One region of the Paenibacillus sp. J14 genome, then DNA from elsewhere that is predicted to be linked to it. Evidence: riboswitches for the same ligand, from Rfam matches in the RefSeq annotation. Region 1 holds a riboswitch; the other holds the start of a gene.
The links. A riboswitch is a leader RNA that binds a small molecule or an ion and turns the genes downstream of it on or off. The one in region 1 is predicted to bind cyclic di-GMP.
Positions count from the first base shown of each region.

Region 2: another riboswitch for cyclic di-GMP. It lies ahead of M891_RS0104385 (CheR family methyltransferase); the one in region 1 lies ahead of M891_RS25280 (glycosyl hydrolase family 28-related protein).

Region 1 is NZ_JADQ01000016.1:56,613-61,040, reverse strand. It holds gene M891_RS23555 (NAD-dependent epimerase/dehydratase family protein) at 1-211, opposite strand, end outside; gene M891_RS0108305 (glycosyltransferase family 4 protein) at 619-1,746, shown strand; cyclic di-GMP riboswitch class I at 1,866-1,953, shown strand; cyclic di-GMP riboswitch class I at 2,063-2,150, shown strand; gene M891_RS25280 (glycosyl hydrolase family 28-related protein) at 2,229-3,626, shown strand; gene M891_RS0108295 (YveK family protein) at 3,961-4,428, shown strand, end outside.
Region 2 is NZ_JADQ01000009.1:3,381-7,808, reverse strand. It holds gene M891_RS0104405 (SDR family NAD(P)-dependent oxidoreductase) at 1-410, opposite strand, end outside; gene M891_RS0104400 (SDR family NAD(P)-dependent oxidoreductase) at 407-1,204, opposite strand; gene M891_RS0104395 (RCC1 domain-containing protein) at 1,376-2,269, shown strand; cyclic di-GMP riboswitch class I at 2,738-2,827, shown strand; gene M891_RS0104385 (CheR family methyltransferase) at 2,979-3,791, shown strand; gene M891_RS0104380 (protein-glutamate methylesterase/protein-glutamine glutaminase) at 3,811-4,428, shown strand, end outside.

The sequences.
Region 1 (4,428 bases):
GAATCACTGCGTCGATCTCGTGTTGCTCAAAGACCGCTTCGCAATTCGGACTCTCTACATCCAAAATATAGGAAGTATGAGGAAACTTAATATGATTTACATTGCCGGTTGAAATATTGTCTATAATGACAACCTGATGTCCTTCTCGAAGAAATCTCTCGGCAACAAAGGAACCGATAAAGCCGTAGCCTCCTGTGATTAAAACTTTCACAATTTCCACCCCATAGTTGACTCAATTGGTTACTTATCCATAAGTTAATCATAGCTTTTTCCAAATCTGGTGTAAACACGAAGTAGAACTTTTATACTATTTCCTTATGCCTATTACCATGCAAATGCAAGTCTTCTGAATTTTGTCTGATCTGATGTTGTGCCGGTCGGCTCCTAAAGTGTCGTGAGATGATGAGAGAAATGATGTGAGAGTCTATTCTATGCAGGCAGGAGTGGACCTTAAGTTGTCCTGAGAGAGAAAAAATGATTAGGTAGATTTGAGTATGGACTTGATAACTACTAATATATCAGAACCCTATGGGCTAGTCACCCTAAACTTATGATAGAACAGCGATTGAACTCCCCTATAAAGACTGATATATTTGGTACTATATTACTAGAAAGCGGATGGTATGGGTGCCCAAAAAGGTGTTATTTAGCGCTACGGTTGTGTCTCACATTAACGCATTTCATCTACCTTACTTGAAATGGTTCCGGGATCAGGGCTGGGAGGTTCATGTGGCTGCGAATGGTTCTGAGCCGGTTCCATGGGCGGACAAGCAGTTTGATATTCCCATCCAGCGTTCTCCCTATAGCAGGGATAACCTCAAGGCTCTACGGGAGCTAAAAAGAATTATCGACAGTCAGGGATACGAGATTATTCATTGTCATACCCCTATGGGCGGAGTGTTAACGAGACTGGCTGCCCGCCAAAGTCGAAGAAAAGGCACGAAAGTCGTCTATACTGCTCATGGTTTTCATTTTTACAAGGGGGCTTCTCGCATCAATTGGTTGATCTACTATCCGGTGGAGAAGTGGCTTTCTCGGTATACTGACGTTCTGGTAACGATGAATGATGAGGATTTCGAGCGGGCTAAGCGAGGGAAATTCAAACCGGGGCTCATCCATTTTGTGCATGGGGTCGGGATCAGCTTCGAGAGATTTAAACCGCCTACAGCGGAGCAAAAGCGGCAATTGCGAGAAGAGTATGGCGTCGGACAAGACCGTTTTGTTCTCATATATGCGGCGGAAATGATTCATCGCAAGAACCAGACGCTCCTGCTGGAGACGATCCAAAAATTGAAGGATGCCATTCCGAATGTGCAGCTGCTGCTTGCCGGCAAAGGGAAACTGGAGGCGTTCTACAAAAGTCTCGTTGCTGAGAAAGGGCTGGAACCTTATGTTACCTTTCTCGGACACCGGAAGGACATGGAGAACATTTACGCATTGGCGGATGTAGCAGTATCCTCGAGCCGGCAGGAGGGCTTGCCGGTCAATATTATGGAGGCGATCGCCAGCGGCCTTCCTGTGGTGGCAACTCGGGTAAGGGGAAACCGGGACCTCGTCGGGGAAGGCGTCCATGGATTTCTGGTCGAGCTCGGCGATGCCGATGCCTTTGCTGATCGGATTCTGCAGTTATATCACGATCCCTTGCTTCGGCAGGAGATAGCTGCAAGACGAGATCTACTTACGGGGACGTATGCGATTGAGAACGTGCTGGAGGAATTAACCTCTGTCTATAAAGACCGGATGTGAATCAGGTATCCAATGGAACATTTTGTCGTCTAGTAAAATATTAGTAGAGTGCTAGTTTACAGATTCATAGAGGATATGCTACTATAGAACCATAATCTAACATATTTTAAGCCTGCAATGTCGAATAAAGGCAAACCGCTCGAAAGGGTGGGACGCAAAGCTACAGGGGCTTCGTGATCGAGGATCACATGCCAGCCAGCTCCCTACATACAGGTTTCCGATGAGGAACCTTATAACTATAGTTATTTGGTTCTTTTTTTATTGACTCCAACCTCAGAAATTGACTCCACTCCAAACCTCAGAATTGAATACGAGAACATCGAAAAGGCAAACCGCATGAAAGTGCGGGACGCAAAGCTACAGGGGCTTCGTGGTCGCAGATCACATGCCAGCCAGTTCCCGAAAGTTTTCAGGATGAGATAGAAGGCTTCCTGAAACGGGGGCTTTCTATTTTTTATCCTATCGAATTTGAGGTGTCCTTTATGGCAGCAAATCAATCGATTAAGAAATTCGTGCTTATCACGTTGGTCGTTGCAGTCGGATTCCTGTTTAACTTCTCTATAAATCCGGTTGCTGCGAACGCTGAGCCAAAGGACGCCCAAATGATTAATGTGAAGGACCAAGGTGCCAAAGGCGATGGAGTGACTGACGATACGTCGGCAATTCAACGGGCTTTGGATCTCGCAGCAAGCAGCAAAGGAACGGTATATTTTCCTGAAGGCACTTACGTGGTGAATCCAGTGAATACGCTGATCGTCGAGAGCGGAACTACGCTTAAAGGCGAAGGCAAGAAGTCGGTCATTCAAGCAGATGCTCACAAATTTGGATGGGAAATGATCCATGCATCGGGTACTGGAATTGAAATCTCGGACTTGATGTTGGATGGTAATCATGCCGTAAATCGTGTTCTGGTTATCGGGGGAGGCAGCTCCTTCGTCAAAGTGAATCGGATCGCGGCAGCCAATGCGACGCACAGCAGTGACCCGGCTAGCGATTTTTATACGGGTGTCGTCTCGGGGATTGTCATTTATGGCGATACCAATCACATTGAAATCACAAATTCTGAAATTTATAATATCAAGGCTGTGAATCTGACAGCCGGCAGCTTGATCTCCAGAGGCATCTATATTACAACAACCTGGGGATCGGCAGAGAAGGTTGCATCGAACGTTCGAATCACGAACTCCAACATCCATCACATCGGTTCAGCCGACGATGGGGACGGGATTTTCTATGAAGACCCGAACCTGGATCGTGGGACGGGCCGGGACGTGGGCAGCTTGATTGCCAACAATACCTTCAGCTTCAACGCTAAACGTGCGATCAAGATTTACGCCCAAGGGATTACGGTCAGCGGCAATATCATCACGAACTCCTATCTCAATAACAACTATTACGAAGGTAAAGATAAAGGTCAGTTGGCTCCTGACATGTACGCTGGCATCAGCGTCTACGCTTCGAACAACAGCATTTCGGACAATCGCATTGAAGGGGTTGGCAGTTATTATGCTGCGATTGAAGTCAGCGCCGATGAGACCGTTAATCATGTGACCATCAAAGGGAACAAGATTAAAATGGGGCAGCAAAGTGTGATTGCGGGAACAACGGGCATTCGCTTAGGGAATACGAAGAACTTCACCATTTCGAGCAACACGATCGAGCATGCCGAGAAAGGAATCTGGACTTGGCAGAATGCGGAGAACGGAACGGTCGAGGGCAACAAGATTGAAACAACGAAGGGCGGAATCGACCTGACCACCTATCTTGCGAATTGCATCCAGAAGGATATCGTGGTTAAGGACAACATCGTTAAGGGACAAGCCTTCAACATCCAACTGGCAAAATCGAACGTCAATGTTAAGGTAGTATCGAACTTATAATTAAATCATCACTTGATAGAGTTTAACAGGTTTATGAAGAGACAATCGTCTTTTCGTAAACCTGTTTTTTGTTTGTCTCTCAAATGCGTCAAAAAAAACATTCTTCTCTTGATTGCAATTTGTGTTAATATAAGGTTATATTTAGGTGACTATTTTCCTAGTTTTAAATGCCTATCCTATTTTTTCATGACGGATTTTCTGGGACTTATTTTGGAGTGATATTCTGACATCGACTGAGGTGGAGCTATTGGAAAGTAGCGGTTTGTTTAAAATCTTAAGAAAACACATGATTGCTTTTATTGTTACGCTTCTAGTCTGTGAGGGAGGCGTTTTTTTGGTTAATACGCTGGCCAAACCTCAATATCAAGCGACTGCAAGCTTGGTAGCTACGATTGCTTCTACCGAGGCGGGGACTTACACCGAATTTTTGGCCAGTCAGATGTTAACTAAAACGTATGAGGATGCGATTGAGAGTCGATTTATTGCCAATGAAGCAAAAAATAAACTACAGACCAAGGAAACCGCATATGAATTATTAAAACGGATCAAAGTCAGGACAGACCCCGACACTCTAGTAATTATTATCAAAGCCACACATGACAATCCGCAGGATGCGGTGGCCATTGCCAATGCCTTCGCCGAAAGCTTTATTCAGAAATCGAAAGAGCTGGTGGAGAGTTCCAGTGTCATGATTTTGGACAAGTCAAATCTGGAAGAGGCTTCAATTCCCGTCAGCCCCCGGAAGATCTTGAACTATGCGATCGGCGGCTTTATCGGTCTATTTGCAGGGCTATGCGTCTCG
Region 2 (4,428 bases), on a different contig from region 1:
ATTCGTCCGGTTCCTTTTCGTTTCATCCCGGGAATTACAGCCTGGATGCATTGCCAGTAGCCTTTCACATTCGTATCGAACAGGAGATCAAATGTCTCACCATTGTGCTTGAATAGATCGTAATTCAACTGTACAGCAGCATTGTTGACTAGAACATCAACTGGGCCAGCCTGGCTTTCGATCTTGTGTATCATCGCGTTAATTTCCCTCTGCTTCGAAATGTCCGCCTGGACAATCAAGCAATGGCCCCCCGATTCGTCTATTCTCCGCTTGGTCTCCAGTACGCCAGCTTCACTCCGGTTATAGTGAAGGGCGGTGACAGCGCCTCTCTTGGCCATTTCCACGGCAATTCCCTGACCGATGCCAGTTCCGGATCCGGTGACGAGAACGACTTTGCCTGTTAAACTCATGGCGAATCACTGCTCCTTGGTTGTCTCATTTTGTGATCCATATAATGAAGCAGGAAACCTCCGTCCAACCGCAAATCCGCGCCGTTCAAGTAACTCGCATCGTCTGACGCCAGGAAGCAGGCAACATTTGCGATATCGTCCACTGTCCCCAGCCGGGCGCTCGGCACCTTGGTTTCGTAGCTGCGATAGAGCGTGGTCAGCGAACTGCGGAATCGCTCATTATCGCCTGGGATGGGGCCAGCTTCAATGGTATTCACACGGATGCTGTGTCGCCCAAGCTCAAGGGCCGCTTCTTTAGCAAGCAGCTTTATGGCGCTTTTGGAGGCACTGTAGGCGAAGGAGGAGCCGTTAGGTTTCTCAGCATGGATGGAGGAAATAAAGATGATGCAGCCAGACTCCCGTGCAGCCATCACTTTCCCGGCAGCTTGCGTGCAAAGAAAGGCCGATTTTGCGTTGGTGTGGATCACCTCGCGGAACAATGCTTCAGAGCCGGCTTCAACGGAAAAAGGTACGAACAGGTCATGATTATGGATCAGCACCTGCAGGGCACCAAGCTCCCGTTCTGCTTGCAGCACAAGCTCGTTTGCGTTGGTGCCGGAGTTTAAATCGACATTGCTTACGAGCACTTTGGAGCCGGAAGCTTTAGCCAAGTTGATTTCAGCTGCAATCTCTATGCCATTGGACGGACTACTTAGCAGGAGATGGGCGCCATCCTTAGCCCAGCGACGGATCAATGCTTTGCCCGTCGGCTGGTCGGCGTCTGTAATCCAAACGACTTGCGGTGATCGCTTCATACATCACCTCCGAATAGCACGCCCAAGTCAGGGCGGCTAGCTATGACACACTCTCATCATAAGTTTCGACCGTTCCGGGTTCGAGACGTGAAACTTATGATTTTGTTTGATTTTTTTAGGAAGCCTTTCGTAAGATGGGGATAGCTTAATTTCTTGGCAAGGGGGATAACTATGGAGCCAATTTCTCCGAAAATATCGGCGTTCCAAGGCGTACAGCAGATGAATATCCCTTTAGCGGCTGGCCCGCGGCATTCCGTTGGACTTCGGTCGGACGGTACAGTGATGGCTGTAGGAGATGTCCGAAATGGCCAGTGTGATGTCAGCGATTGGCGGGGGATCGTGGCGGTGGCGGCAGGTAATGTTCATATGGCAACGAACACAGGAAAGTCGCATACCGTGGGGCTTCGGTCGGACGGTACGGTGGTTGCCACGGGATGGAATGGGCATCAGCAATGCGAAGTGAGCGAATGGAGCGGAGTCGTAAGCATTGCGGCGGGGTGGCGCAGAACGCTTGGGTTAAGAGGCGATGGTACAGTGGTGGCCGTAGGGCGGAATGCGGAAGGCCAATGCGAAGTCAGCAGTTGGCGGGATATCGTGGCGATCGCAGCAGGGGATTGGCATACCGCTGGTCTGAGCGCCGACGGAACCGTGATCATGGCCGGTAACAATCGCTACGGCCAATGTCATGTGAGCCAGTGGCATAATATCAAGTCCGTGGCGGCCGGTTATCTCCACACCGCAGGTCTTCGATCGGATGGCACGGTCGTAGCCACAGGGGCGAACAAGCATCACCAATGCGAGGTAGGGGATTGGCGAGGAATTATGGCAGTTGCTGCCGGCAGCTATCATACGGTTGGATTGAAATCGGACGGCACCGTAGTGGCAGCGGGCTCGAATCAATATGGTCAATGCGAGGTCAGCAACTGGCGTGAAATTGTTGCCATTGCCGCAGGATGTGCGCATACACTTGGTCTAAAGGCGGATGGCTCGGTTGTGGCGACTGGCCATAATGAGTACGGTCAATGTGAGGTTAGCAAGTGGAGAGGGATAAATTTGTTACTTTAACCCTATTTAACACTATCAGCATATCTCATTAATATTGGCCCTTATCATAGAGTACAGAAACTCAAAACACATAGGAGGTTCGAACTCTATGAAACTGGCAAAAAGCATGCGTTTAAAAGCAGCATTTGCGATAACAGCAGCGACAGCTGAAATCGCAATCTCAGGGTCCTTGAGGATGAACTTCCTCCCATAAGCCTTGCTTCCACTTTCACTAAAAAATGTGAGAGGGAGGCAGGGCTTTTTTGGGTTCGGGTGATGTTAGGAAAACTCTCAAAGTTCTGAAATTTGTCTAAAATTAATTTAAAAATAGGACTATACGCCTATCTTACATTTTAAACCTGAAAATTTTCGTTTTGTTCATTGTTTTTTTCAAGACCACTGCTATAATCTTACATAACAAATCGAAATATGTCGAAAATCACTGTCGAATTCGACATATTCTGATCTTTTTCGCATAAACCACCTTCATAATTTTCTGGGCAAAATTACTGAAAAGTAATGACGCAAAGCCATGGGTCTAAAGTTCTGAAATAGAGCTATGATTGCCAGGTTGCCAATGACTGAATTGCTGAATTCATGCATTGACGATGCCCTTCCAGACAACTAGAAGGGTTTTTCTTTTAACGGATAACATGAATTCGGCAACGAAGGTGTAATTCTCAAACGGGAGAGTCTTATGGCTCTCTCTTCGTATAGGGGAGGTGAAGTGATGATTGAAATTTCAGATAAGGAATTTATCAAATTAGCCGGTTATATCAAAACAAATTTTGGGATTCATTTGAGCGACGAGAAGAGAACGTTGGTAATGGGCCGATTGTGGAACGTCTTGAATTCGCTGAACATGGAAAATTTCTCGGACTACTTGAACTATATTGCTACCGATCAGAGCGGCGAAGCCGCAAGAACGTTTATCAATCAGATGACAACCAATCATACATACTTTATGAGAGAATCAGATCATTTTGATTTGTTTCGCGCCAAAGTTCTCCCCGAACAAGTCCCCAAAATCAAAGATCGAGATTTGAGGGTGTGGAGCGCCGGTTGTTCCACAGGGGAGGAAGCCTATACTTTAGCCATCCTAATCAATGAATTTTTTGGAAATGCTCGGCTCGGATGGGATACAAAGCTGTTGGCGACCGATATATCGGAAAAGGTGCTGATTGAAGCTAAGAAAGGGATTTACAGCCGTGAAGAGGTTGCGCTGTTGCCGGAGCGTTGGAAACATGATTATTTTCATCCGCATGGGATGAACCAATATAAAGTGAAGCCCAAAATCAAAAACGAAGTGGTTTTTCGGCGATTTAATCTCATGGATCCGTTCCCCTTCAAAAAGAAGTTTCATGTGATCTTTTGCCGGAATGTGATGATCTATTTTGACGCAAGTACGCGCATGCAACTGATTCACAAATTTTACGACAGTCTAGTCCCCGGAGGGTATTTATTTATTGGTCATTCCGAAACGATCCAACGGGATCACACCAAATTTAAGTACGTGATGCCTGCGGTTTATCGCAAAGAGTAACGATTGGAGAGTTGCCTGGATGCAGGTCAGAAATAAGATTAAAGTTCTGGTCGTAGATGATTCCATGGTGTTTCGCGAAATGATTGCCCGCGGGATTACGACGGACCCTGACATTGAAGTTGTAGCTACAGCTGCGGATCCATTCGAAGCAAGGGACAAGATATTAAAATATCATCCGAATCTCATGGTCTGCGACGTGCAAATGCCGAAAATGAACGGGATTGAATTTCTTCGGCGCTTGCTGCCTCAGTATTCGATTCCCGTTATCGTGGTCAGCGCGATCAGTTCGTCCGTGTTTGACGCCTTAAACGCCGGTGCGATTGATTTTATCTCGAAGCCGGATAACAAGTTATCGCATGTGGAGAAGTTTATCGAAGAACTGATCGAGAAAATCAAGATTGGCTCGAAAGCAAAAATTGTCCATCAACCGAAGAAACTGGCCGCTTCTCCTGCCGATCCGCCAACGAAGCTGGTTACTGCGAAACCTGCTACAACCAAGGAAGTGATTGCCATCGGGGCTTCTACCGGCGGTACAGAGGCGATTTATACCGTGTTAAAGTCGTTGCCCAAGGATATGCCAGGTATCGTTATTGTTCAGCATATCCCTCCCATGTTCTCGAGAATGTTCGCCGAACGG